3 regions of the Actinophytocola sp. KF-1 genome follow, and region 1 is predicted to be linked to each of the others. Evidence: riboswitches for the same ligand, from Rfam matches in the RefSeq annotation. Region 1 holds a riboswitch; each other region holds the start of a gene.
What was found. Region 1 has a riboswitch for S-adenosylmethionine ahead of thrC (threonine synthase). Riboswitches for the same ligand answer to the same signal wherever they lie in the genome.

Region 1 (4,186 bases):
TTGCGCACGCGGCGCTTCCGGACGCTTGTCGCGGTGCTGCTGACCGGGCTGCTGGTCGTGGTGGTGCCGTTGCGGGTGATCTCGCCGGGGTGGCCGCCGGACGGGTGGGCCGTCGTGGCGTGTGACGTCGGACAGGGGGACGCTTTGGTGCTCGCGACCGGCGATGCCGGGCGCGCTGTCGTGGTCGACACCGGGCCGGAGGCGGTGCCGCTGGACGGGTGCCTGGACCGGTTGGACGTGTCGCGGGTGCCGTTGGTGGTGTTGAGCCACCTGCACGCGGACCACGTCGGTGGGCTGGACGCGGTGCTGGCGGACCGGGCGGTGGGCGCGGTGGGCGTGAGCCGGGCCCGTGAACCGCATTGGGCTTGGGAGGAGGTACGCGGGAAGGCACGTGCGGCAGGGGTGCCGGTGGTCCAGATGACCGCCGGGCAGCGGTTGGCATGGCCCGCGCTGGTGATCGAGGTGCTGGCGCCGGATGAGGAGGAGGTGATGCCCAGGGCGGAGTCGGACGGTACGGAGATCAACAACGCGTCGCTGGTGTTGCGGGCCACCACGCCTGCCGGGCGGGTGTTGCTGAGCGGGGACGTGGAGTTGTCCGCGCAGGCGCGGTTGCTGGACGCGCGGGTGGACCTGTCCGCCGACGTGATCAAGGTGCCGCACCACGGCTCGCGGTACACGTCGCCGGAGCTGTTCTCGGCGGCGCGGGCGCGGATCGCGCTGGTGAGTGTCGGGGCGGGAAACCGCTACGGGCATCCCAGCCCGTTCACGATGCGGTTGCTCGCACAGACCGGGGCGCTGGTGTTGCGGACCGACACGAGGGGGGACACGGCGATCGTGGCGACGGACTCCGGGCCGAGGGCAGTCACGCGTGGGGCGTCGCGGGCACCGCCTGGTTCTCCCTAGGCGTAACCGATGGTGTGCCTGTCGACGGGTCGGTTAGCTTGTGCCGCGTGTTCGACAAGCTGCGGAAAGCCGTCGTTGGTGAGGACCTGCCGACCGAACCGGTCGTCGTCCGGATCCAGGATCTCCGGTTCGGCATGTTCACGGTGACGGGTACGTGGGATCCACGGGTCGTCACGGTGCACGGGCCGTGGCAGGCGGTGGTGACGCTGAGCGCGTCACTGCAGCTGCCCGATGCGTTGAAGCGACGGCTCGTGTGGCTTGTCCGGCCGCCCCGCATCGTGCCCAACAGCCGACACGCGGTCGCGTTGACGGTCGACGGGCAGCCGATGCCGCTGGACTGCGGGCGGCGTGGGCTGCGCCGGTCGACGTTCAACGTCCGGGCGACCGTGGCGGGGCGGGAGTACCTGCTTCGCCACGAAAGGCGGTGGCGGGCACGGTTGGAACGCAACGGGCACACGGTGTCGCGGCTGTCCACATCGGATCGTGGGGCCGCGCTGCGTGCCGTGCACGAGCCCGGTGCGGACGTCGTGGACGCGACCGTCGGCGTGGCGCTCGGGCTGGTGCTTGGCGTTGGTGCGCCTGGGTTCCTGCTGAACATGCTCGACGCGCTCTGACCGCGATTCGGGCCAGAGCGCGTCGAGCTGGGGCTCAGTCGGCCAGTGCTTGGCGGACGGCGTCCGCGGACGGCGGCACCGTCGCGCGCGGGCCCACCTGGTCCTGCACGGCGTCGAGGGTCTTGAGGCCGTCGCCGGTGATGAGGAGGACGGTCTCGGCCTCGGGGTCGAGCTGGCCGGTCTCGATGAGCTTCTTGGCCGTGGCCACGGTGACGCCGCCTGCGGTCTCGGCGAAGATGCCTTCGGTCCTGGCGAGCAGGCGGATGCCTTCGACGACCTCTTCGTCGGACACGTTCTCGACCGAGCCGCCCGTGCGGCGGACGACGTCGAGGACGTACGGGCCGTCGGCGGGGGCGCCGATCGCGAGGGAACGGGCGATGGTGTCCGGCTTCACCGGCGTCACCACGTCGTGGCCCGCCTTGTAGGCGGCGGCGACCGGGGAGCAGCCCGTGGCCTGCGCGCCGAACACGCGGTACGGCTTGTCGTCGACGAGGCCGAGGCCGGTCAGCTCGCGGAAACCCTTGTCCACCTTGGTGAGCTGGGAACCCGACGCGACCGGTACGACCACCTGGTCGGGGAGCCGCCAGCCCAGCTGCTCGGCGACCTCGTAGCCGAGGGTCTTCGAACCCTCGGCGTAGTAGGGCCGGACGTTGACGTTCACGAACGCCCAGTCCTCGTGCTCGGCGGCCAGTTCGGTGGCGAGGCGGTTCACGTCGTCGTAGTTGCCGTCGACGGCGATCAGGGCGCCGTCGTACACGGCCGTCGTCAGCACCTTCGCCCGTTCGAGGGAGGACGGGATCAGCACGACCGACTCCCAGCCCGCGCGGGCGGCGGCCGCGGCGACCGCGTTCGCGAGGTTGCCGGTCGACGGGCAGGCGAGCACCCGGAAACCGAGCTGCCGTGCGGCGGCGAGTGCGACGCCGACGACGCGGTCCTTGAAGGAGTGGGTCGGGTTGCCGGTGTCGTCCTTTACCCACAACGACTTCACGCCGAGTGCGGCGGCGAGGCGGTCGGCCTTCACCAGGCGGGTGAGGCCGGGCTCTGTGTTGGGGTGAGCGTCCACATCGGACGGCACAGGGAGGAGCCTGCGGTAGCGCCAGATGGACTTGGGACCCGCCTCGATCTCCGCTCGGGTGATGTCACCGAACTCGTAGGAGACCTCCAGCGGGCCGAAACACTCGGCACACGCGAATTCGGCGGCCAGTGGGATCTGGTTGCCACACTCACGGCAGGTCAGGGCACGGGCAGGCCCGAGATCGAGCGTGGTGGTGCCGGCGTCGGCGGTGATCGTCATCGCGAGGTCTCTCCTCATCTGTCCCGCGTGCGGGTCGGAATTGGCACCGTGGTCGTCGCCGTCCTCGCGGATGCGATCGATGTGGCTGACGCCGGTTGCCGGGGCTTCTTCGGGCCGATCCCTCTGCCCCTCTGGATGAGCGGTATGAAGTTGTCTGCCGAACACGTTACGGCACGACCCCACGAGTCGGCCAATGTGAGGTCCATCATTCGAGAGCGGCTTCATCCGTCCTCGACGCCCGTGGCGTGCCCGCCGTCCCGGCCGCGGCCGGTGATGCGAGGATGGCGGTGTGAAGGCGCCCGCCGTGACCCCGCCCGCACTGCAACTCGTGCTGGGCGACGAGGAACTGCTGGTCGAACGCGCCGTCCAGACGGCGGTCGAGGCGGCGCGGCTCGCCGACCCGACGGCCGAGACGACCCGCGTGAAGGTGACCGACCTGACCGGTCCGGAGCTCGCCGAACTGGTCAGCCCGTCGCTGTTCGCCGAGCGCAGGGTGATCGTGCTGGAGGGCGCGCAGGAGGCGGGCAAGGACATCGCCGCCTCGATCACGGCCTACCTGAAGGAGCCCGCGGACGGCGTGCAGCTCGTGGTGCTGCACAACGGTGGCGGGCGCAAGCCGGGCAAGGACCTGATCGCCGCGTTGAAATCGGCGGGCGCACAGGTGGTCGAGTGCCCGAAAATCACCAAACCGGGTGACCGGGAGACGTTCGTCCGCAACGAGATCCGGCGTGCCGGCGGCAAGACGGACATGGAGGCGGTCCGCGAGCTGATCGAGTCCGTCGGGTCCGACCTCCGGGAGCTGGCCGCGGCGGCCGCGCAGCTGGTCGCGGACACCAACGGGCAGGTGACCGTCGAGGCGATCCGCCGCTACCACCGGGGCCGGGCGGACGTGACGGGGTTCGCGGTCGCGGAGAAGGCCGTGACGGGCGACGTGACCGGCGCGCTGGAGATGCTGCGCTGGGCGATGCAGCTGGGCGTGCCGCACGTGCTGGTGGCCGACGCGCTCGCGGACGCGGTGCGCACGGTGGCCAAGGTGGCGGGCGCCGGGCGCGCGGACCCGTTCCGGCTGTCGAGCGAGCTGGGGATGCCCGCGTGGAAGGTGCGCAAGGCACTGGCCCAGTCGCGTGGCTGGCACCCGGCGGGCCTGGTCATGGCCATGCAGGTGGTGGCGGACGTCAACGCGGACGTGAAGGGCGTCGCGGTGGACGCCGGTTACGCCCTGGAGCGGGCCGTGCTGAAGCTGGCGGAGGCCCGCCGCCGGGCCTGACGACGCACCGTCGGCGGACCGCGCCAAGGAAGCGGCCGGGATGCGTCGCCGGATCGACCGGATCGTCGCGGGGTCTGACGACGCGCTATCGGCGGACTGCGTCGGCGT
Region 2 (4,186 bases), on a different contig from region 1:
AGTCTCCCCATCGGGGAGTCCGCCCTCGGCGGCTTCGCCTTGGATGTCTCGCGGTCGGGGATCCCGCCTTGGAGAGTCTCGCTTGCAGCAGTGCGCCCCTTCGCGAGCTTCGGCTTGGGCGTCTCGCCCGTGGGAGTCCGCTTCAGGTGTGCTCCCTTCGGAGCCTCACCTGCGGGAGCCCGCCCTTCGCGGGCTTCGCTTCGGGAGGTTCGCCCTTCGCGGCTCGGCCCGTCGGGCGTCTCCCCTTGGAGGTCTCCCGTTGGGAGTCTCGCTTCTGAGCGTCTCGCCGCCGGAAATCTCGCCCTTGGGAATCTCGCCGTCGGGAGCCCCGCCTTGGCGAGTCTCGTCTTCGGACGTCTCGCGAGCCGCCTCCGGGAGTCTCGCCATTGGAGGCCCCACGGCCCGGACCTTCGCCCGGAGAGAACCTTCCCCACCGCGCGTCCCGGGAGCTTCCCCGACCGGAGCTTCAGCGCCCCAAAGCCCCGCCGCCGGAAAGGGCGCGGCCTCCGGCCCCCCGGAATCCAGCGTAGTGGCGAGCACCGACACGAACGTCCGCCCGCGACGACCGCTGTGGACAACCCCCTGACCTGTGGACAACCGCTCCCGAGCCGCGCGGACATGTCGGTCCCCTCTGGCAGACTGGACACCGGGGGCCGGAGGCCGCCCCCGCCTGGCTACGCTCGCCGGGTGACCGAGGCCGACGTGAGTGCGCTCCTCGGCCCCGCCGACATCCGGCGGCTGGCCGCGGAGCTGGACGTCCGCCCCACGAAGAAGCTCGGGCAGAACTTCGTCCACGACCCCAACACGGTCCGCCGCATCGTCGCCGCCGCCGGGGTCGGGGCCGACGACACCGTCCTCGAGGTCGGGCCCGGGCTCGGCTCGCTCACCCTCGCGCTGCTGCCCGCCGTCCGCCGGGTCGTGGCCGTCGAGATCGACCCCGTCCTCGCCGGCCGGCTCCCGCGGACGGTCGGCGAACGCGCGCCGGACGTCGCGGACCGGCTCACCGTCGTCAACGCCGACGCGCTCAGGACGACCGCCGCCGACCTGCACGCCCCGACGGCCCTCGTCGCCAACCTGCCCTACAACGTCTCCGTGCCGGTCGTCCTGCACCTGCTGGCCGAGCTGCCGACCATGACCCGCGCGCTCGTCATGGTCCAGGCCGAGGTCGCCGACCGCATGGCCGCCGGACCCGGCTCCAAGGTCTACGGCGTGCCCAGCGTCAAGATCGCGTGGTACGCCGAGGCGCGCCGGGTCGCGACCGTGCCGAGGAGCGTCTTCTGGCCGGTGCCCAACGTCGACTCCGCGCTCGTCCTCCTCACCCGCCGCGAGCAGCCGGCAGGCGACCGGGCCGCCGTGTTCGACGTCGTCGACGCCGCGTTCGCGCAGCGTCGCAAGACGTTGCGGGCGGCGCTCGCCGGCTGGGCCGGGTCGGCCGACCTGGCGGAGAAGATCCTGGTTGGCGCGGCTGTCGAGCCGGCATCGCGCGGCGAAACACTGTCGGTGGACGACTATTCCGCCATCGCCGAGGCCGCGCGTAAGGTCCGGCCGTAAGGGATGTGATCTGCCGGATATAGGGACTCAAATAGGGGTCCCGCGGGTTGCAATCCGGTGGGCATGTCAGGTGTACTACTTAGCGGTATTCCATCCCGAGCGGCCGAGAGACCTGGCTCTGTGACGCCGCAGCAACCACCCGTCGCGGGCAGGTGCTACCGCCAGGAGCGATGGAGGAGTGAGAACGGTGCAGATCCTCACCACCAGGCGAGTCATAGACCAGTGTCGTCGCACGGTCACAGGCTGTCGTCGCATGCGCTCAACCTTCTGAAGCTGATTCGAGCCATCCGACTTCGCTGAGCCCCCGCCGACCGGGGCCCCTCACTCACACGCGCGAGCTGTCGTTCGCGCGCGCCTGGACTGGAGCACATCGTGATCACCGTCGAGAACCTGACCAAGTCGTTCCGAAGTACGACCGGCGCCGTCGTCGCGCTGGATGACATCAACCTGGACGTGCGCGCCGGCGTCATCGCCGGTGTCGTCGGGCCATCGGGGTCCGGCAAGTCCACCCTCGCCCGCGTGCTCGCGCTCCGCGAGCGGCCCGACAGCGGCGTGTTCCGCCTCGACGGGCTCAACACCGCGGCACTCGACCAGCGGAGCCTCCGCGCCGCCCGCGCCCGCATCGGCCTCGTCCCTGCCGGTGACTCGCTCCTCCCGCAGCGCACCGCCGCCGGCAACATCGCGCTCCCGCTCGAGCAGGTCGGCATGGAGGGTCCGCGCCGCCGCGAGAAGGTCGGCAAGCTGCTCGACCTGATCGGCCTCACCGACAAGGCCGCCACCTACCCCGACCAGCTCACCGCAGGTCAGCGGCAGCGGATCGCGATCGCGCGCGCGCTCGTCGGCGACCCGACCGTCGTGCTGGCCGACGACCCGACGGGCGGGCTGGACGCCACCGGCGCCGCCGGCGTGCTGGCCGTGCTGGACCGCGCCCGCGGCGAGCTGGGCACAACCGTCCTCGTCACCACGCCGGACGCGAACGTGGTCCGCAAGATCGCCGACGACGTCGCCGTGCTCGAGGACGGCCGCGTCATCGAACAGGGCAGGCTGCTCGAGCTCGTGCAGGACCCGGACAGCCGAGTGGCGCGTTCGGTGCTGCCCGCGATCGAGACGACCGCGCGCGGCGACGCCGACGTGGTGCTCGTGGGCTTCGCGTCGATCGGCGCGCTGCTGCCGGAGGCGGCGAGCCGGTTCGGCATCGACATCGCGGTGGCGGGCGGTGGCGTGACCAAGATCGGTGAGACGCCGGTCGCACGCTTCCGGCTCGGCATCACCGGCGACCGCGGCGACGCGGCGCTCGGCTGGCTGGCCGAGCGCGGTGCGCACGTGCAGCGCGCGCTCACCGGACCGCGGGCGGTCGCGGCGTCGGTCGCGGCGGCGTCGGCCGCGTAACGGCCGGTCCGGGCGGGCCGTAGGCTTGCCTGCGTGCTTGCGGTAGTGCCCCGCCCGGTGACCGTCCGGGTCCCGTCGAAGGTGAACCTGCACCTCGCGGTGGGCGACCTGCGCAGGGACGGTTTCCACGAACTGACGACCGTCTTCCAGTCGCTGTCGCTCACCGACGAGGTGACGGTCGCCGTCGCCGACGAGCCCGGGGTCGAGGTCCAGGGCGAGGGCGCGGCCGCCGTGCCGACCAACGGCGCGAACCTCGCGTGGCGTGCCGTGGAGGAGCTGGCGCGGTACGTCGGCAGGGACGTCGACGAGCTGAAGGTCCGCGTGATGATCCGCAAGGGCATCCCGGTGTCCGGCGGCATGGCGGGCGGCAGCGCCGACGCGGCGGCGACCCTCGTGGGCCTCGCGAACCTGTGGAAACTGGAGATCGGCCGCGACGAGCTGGCCGGGATCGCCGCCAACCTGGGCAGCGACGTGCCGTTCATGCTGCACGGCGGCACCGCGCTGGGCACCGGCCGCGGCGAGTCGATCGTGCCGGTGCTGACGCGGCACACGTTTCACTGGGTGCTGGCGTTCGCGCGCGGCGGCCTCGCGACGCCGAAGGTGTACGGGGAGCTGGACCGGCTGCGCGCCGAGGGTGACCCGCCGCGCGTCGGCGAGGTCGAGCCGGTGCTGGAGGCGCTCGCGTCCGGGGATCCTCGGCAGCTGGCGTTGTTGCTCGGGAACGACCTGCAGGCGGCGGCGGTGTCGCTGCGACCGGGGTTGCGGCGGACGTTGCGGGCCGGGGTGGCGGCGGGCGCGCTGGCGGGCACGGTGTCGGGGTCGGGGCCGACGTGCGCGTTCCTCTGCGCCGATGCCGACGACGCCTTGCGGGTGGCTGCCGAGTTGTCGGGGGCCGGGGTGTGCCGGACGGTTCGGGTGGTCCACGGGCCGGTGCCCGGCGCGCGCGTGATCGGCGGCGACGATGAGCCGCGTTCCGCGCCGCCACAGGTGCATGCCTGAGCAGTTGTCCACAGGTGGGGTCGTTGTCCACAGCCAAGATCGACTTCCGTCCCTCTGTCGGTGGTCACCGGTAGACTGGACAGCGGGGTGCCCCCGGGAGTGGTGGGGGCTGTCCGTACGTACTGGGTGGGGCGTTTTCGCAGGTCAGTGCCGTTGTGGTGGTTTGTGTGCCCCGGGCGTGGTGGTGTGCCTTGCGCGGGGTCTTCCCTCCGGGGGGTCCTCGCCGGACGGGCTGGTCTCCGGGATG
Region 3 (4,186 bases), on a different contig from region 1:
TCGGGGTGGCCCTGCACGAGCGCGTGGTAGCCCTTCTCCACCGTGCGTTCCTTGAACGCGCGCTTGAGCACCGTGTACGCGTGCTCGCTCTTCGCCACCACCATGATCCCGGTGGTGCCGACGTCGAGCCGGTGCACGACGCCCTGCCGCTCGGCGGCGCCGGACGTCGACACCCGCACGCCCGCGGCGGCGAGCCCGCCGATGACCGTCGGCCCGGTCCAGCCGGGGCTGGGGTGCGCGGCGACGCCGACCGGCTTGTCCACGACCACGATGTCGTCGTCCTCGTGGATGATCGACATGCCGGGCACCTCGATCGCGGGCGGCGGGCCGCCGTCCGCGCGCTCCGGGTCCGGGATCGTGACCTCCAGCCACGCACCCGCGGTGAGCTTGTCCGACTTGCCCGCGGTGCGGCCGTCGAGCAGCACGTCACCGGACTCGGCGATCGCGGCGACCGCGGTGCGGGACAGGCCCAGCAGCTTCGCGAGCCCCGCGTCCACGCGCATGCCGTCGAGCCCGTCCGGCACGGGCAGGGTCCTGGCGGTCACTTGGCGTCCTTCTTGTCCGAGGTGCGGCGGCCGTCGTAGTCGCGGCCCAGCAGTGCCATCAGCACGATCAGCGCGCCGCCGACGCAGATCGCCGAGTCGGCGATGTTGAACACGGGGAACGCCTCGCCGTTGGGGGCGAACGGGGACAGGAAGTCCACGACGTGGCCGTGCATGGCGCCGGGCGCGCGGAAGAACCGGTCGAGCAGGTTGCCGAGCGCGCCGGCGAGCACCAGCCCGAGGCCGACGGCCCAGCCGGACGACCGCAGCTTCGGCATCACCCAGACGATGCCGACGACCACGGCGAGCGCGATGAGCGTGAGCACCCACGTCATGCCGGTCGCCATGCCCCACGCGGCGCCCGGGTTGCGCACGATCTGCAGGTAGAACAGGCCGCCGAGCACCCGGACGGGCGCTTCGTGCTCGAGCCCGGCGAGCGCGAGCTGCTTGGTGATCTGGTCGATGACCAGCACGACCGGCGCGACGGCGGCGACGAGCCACACCTTGCGCGGTGGCAGTGGCACCGCGGGTTCCACGGTGTCTGGCTCGGTGCTCGTCTCGTCCGTCACCAGGCCATTGTCCACGGTCCGTTCACAGACCGGTCAGGAAGGCCGGGAGCGGCCGGGGGTCCGCGACCGGCGCGTAGCGGCCGTCGACCAGCTCGTACCGCTCCGCCGGGCCGTCGGCGACCAGCCGCCGCAGCGCCGTGAGCAGGCGGTCGACGTGCTCGGCGGTGCTGCCGAGACCGAGGCTCGCCCGCAGCGCGCGGCCGCCGGTGAGCCTGCCGACCGCGATGTGCGCGCAGAACGCGCCGTCGCGCACGCCGATGCCGTGCTCGGCCGACAGGTACGCGGCGACCAGGCCGGGGTCGTGGCCCTCGACGGTGAAGCTGACGACGCCGACCCTCGGGTTGTCCTCTCCCAGGATCGACAGCTGCCGGACGCCGGGGATGCTCGCGAGCCCGGTCCGCAGGCGGGCGAGCAGGTCCTCCTCGTGCGCGACGACCGCGTCCCACGACCCGCTCAGCGTGCGGCAGGCGACGGCGAGCGCGTACGCGCCGACGACGTTCGGGGACCCGGCCTCGTGCCGCTCCGGCCCGTGGTTCCACGACACCGCGCGCTCGGTGACCAGCCTGGTCGCGCCGCCGCCCGCGAGGTACGGGTGGGCGGCCCGCAGCCAGTCGGCGCGTCCGACCAGGGCGCCCGCGCCGAACGGGGCGTACAGCTTGTGCCCGGACAGGACCACGTAGTCGACGTCCAGCGCACGCACGTCGACCGGGCGGTGCGGCGCCAGCTGGGCGGCGTCGAGCACGACGCGCGCACCGTGGCGGCGGGCGACGGCCGCGAGGCGCGCGACCGGCCAGATCTCGCCGGTGACGTTGGCGGCGCCGGTGACCACGACGAGCCGGGGCCCGGTCGGCGTGGCGGCGAGGGCCTCGTCGAGGTCGCGTTCGACGTTCGCGGACGGCGTCACCCGGTACACGTTCGGGCCGCGCCACGGCAGGAGCGCGGCGTGGTGGTCGGTGTCGAAGACGATCACCGAGGTGCTGGTGGGTACCGCCCGCGCGAGCAGGTTCAGCGCGTCGGTGGTGTTGCGGGTGAAGACCACCTCGTCGGTGCGGCGGGCGCCGACGAACTCGCGGACCACGCCGCGGGCCTGCTCGTAGACCTTCGTGGACACCTGCGAGGCGAACCCGGCGCCGCGGTGCACGCTCGCGTACCAGGGCAGGAACTCGTCGACGGCCCGCTGGACCGCGTCCAGACAGGGCGCGCTGGCCGCGTGGTCGAGGTTGGCGTACTGGACCTGCCTGCCGTCGGTGAGCGGCACGGTGAGCCTGCTGCCCGCGACGGACGGCAGGCCGGTGCTCGGTGCTTCGACGGCGGCTCGGGCATGGGGGATCGCGAGCGTCATCAGGCTTCTCCCAGGTCGGGGACCCCGTGCCCCGGGATCCGCGCTTGCCCGTCCGCACCTCGCGGAGGGCCTGGTCCTCACCCGGGGCACCCCACCGCGGTTGGAGGGTTGCCGGCCAGCAAGCCGGGGCTTGACGCTGGCGCTCATGACCTTCGTGAAGAAAAGGTAGCCGATGGTCCGTTCGGCTGTCCAACGGATGTGACCCTTGCCAGACTGACCCCATGGCTGACTACGACGTGCTGGTGCTGGGGTCGGGACCGGGCGGTCAGAAGGCGGCGATCGCCGCGGCGAAGCTCGGCGCGTCCGTCGCGCTGATCGAGCGGCGCAACATGATCGGCGGCGTGTGCATCCAGACCGGCACGATCCCGTCGAAGACGCTGCGCGAGGCGGTGCTGTACCTGACGGGCATGTCGCAGCGGGAGCTGTACGGGCAGAGCTACCGCGTCAAGGAGGACATCACCATCGGCGACCTGACCGCGCGGACGTCGCACGTGGTCGGGCGCGAGGTCGACGTGATCCGCAGCCAGCTGGCCCGCAACGGGGTGGCGCTGCTGCCCGGCACGGGCCGGTTCGTCGACCGGCACACCGTGCAGGTGGCCGACGGCACCGGGCAGGAACGCAAGGTCACCGCCGAGAAGATCGTGATCGCCACGGGCACCCGCCCCGCCCGTCCGTCCTCTGTGGACTTCGACGACCAGACCATCGTCGACTCGGACGGCATCCTGGGCCTGGAGAAGATCCCTCGGTCGATGGTCGTGGTCGGCGCCGGGGTGATCGGCATCGAGTACGCGTCGATGTTCGCCGCGCTCGGCACCAAGGTGACGGTGATCGAGCAGCGGATGCGGATGCTCGAGTTCGTCGACACCGAGGTGGTGGAGGCGCTCAAGTACCAGCTGCGGGACCTCGCGGTGACGTTCCGGTTCGGCGAGACGGTGACCGCGGTCGAGCGGTACGCGAAAGGGACGGTCGCGATCCTGGAGAGCGGCAAGAAGATCCCGGCCGACACGGTCATGTACTCGGCGGGGCGGCAGGGCATGACCGACGGGCTGGACCTCGCGGCGGCGGGCCTGACCGCGGACAAGCGCGGCCGGATCACGGTGGACGCGAACTTCCGCACCGAGGTGGACAACATCTACGCGGTCGGCGACGTGATCGGCTTCCCCGCGCTGGCGGCGACGTCGATGGAGCAGGGCAGGCTGGCGGCGCACCACGCGTGCGGCGAGCCGGTGCACGAGATGCACGCGCTGCAGCCGATCGGGATCTACACGATTCCGGAGATCAGCTACATCGGCCGGACCGAGGACGAGCTGACCGAGCAGCGGGTGCCGTTCGAGGTCGGCGTGTCCCGGTACCGGGAGCTGGCGCGCGGCCAGATCATCGGCGACTCGTACGGGGTGCTGAAGCTGCTGGTGTCGCCTGCGGACCGGTCGCTGCTCGGCGTGCACGTGTTCGGCACCAACGCCACCGAGCTGGTCCACATCGGACAGGCCGTGATGGGCTGCGGCGGCACGATCGACTACCTCGTCGACACCGTGTTCAACTACCCGACGCTGGCCGAGTCGTACAAGGTGGCCGCCCTGGACGCGACGAACAAGATGCGCCAGATCAGCATGCTGACGGACTAGTAGCCCGGGCTCAGTGCGTACAGCTCCAGCTTCGAGCACCGAGTGCAGCGGTAGGCGGCGATCTCCCACTTCTCCTTGAAGGCCTGCTTCGGACCGCCGAAGATGCCG

Region 2: another riboswitch for S-adenosylmethionine. It lies ahead of ACYQ77_RS36985 (methionine ABC transporter ATP-binding protein); the one in region 1 lies ahead of thrC (threonine synthase).
Region 3: another riboswitch for S-adenosylmethionine. It lies ahead of ACYQ77_RS32075 (aminotransferase class V-fold PLP-dependent enzyme); the one in region 1 lies ahead of thrC (threonine synthase).

Annotation. Positions count from the first base shown of each region.
Region 1 is NZ_BAAFVK010000010.1:74,377-78,562, reverse strand. Features, by position in the region: gene ACYQ77_RS28485 (ComEC/Rec2 family competence protein) at 1-903, shown strand, start outside; gene ACYQ77_RS28480 (hypothetical protein) at 951-1,517, shown strand; gene thrC (threonine synthase) at 1,552-2,811, opposite strand; SAM riboswitch class I at 2,823-2,953, opposite strand; gene holA (DNA polymerase III subunit delta) at 3,101-4,078, shown strand.
Region 2 is NZ_BAAFVK010000015.1:85,992-90,177, forward strand. Features, by position in the region: gene rsmA (16S rRNA (adenine(1518)-N(6)/adenine(1519)-N(6))-dimethyltransferase RsmA) at 703-1,551, shown strand; SAM riboswitch class I at 1,639-1,728, shown strand; gene ACYQ77_RS36985 (methionine ABC transporter ATP-binding protein) at 1,924-2,940, shown strand; gene ACYQ77_RS36990 (4-(cytidine 5'-diphospho)-2-C-methyl-D-erythritol kinase) at 2,974-3,939, shown strand.
Region 3 is NZ_BAAFVK010000012.1:64,936-69,121, forward strand. Features, by position in the region: gene ACYQ77_RS32065 (RluA family pseudouridine synthase) at 1-545, opposite strand, end outside; gene lspA (signal peptidase II) at 542-1,114, opposite strand; gene ACYQ77_RS32075 (aminotransferase class V-fold PLP-dependent enzyme) at 1,134-2,453, opposite strand; SAM riboswitch class IV at 2,489-2,604, opposite strand; gene sthA (Si-specific NAD(P)(+) transhydrogenase) at 2,675-4,078, shown strand; gene ACYQ77_RS32085 (hypothetical protein) at 4,075-4,186, opposite strand, start outside.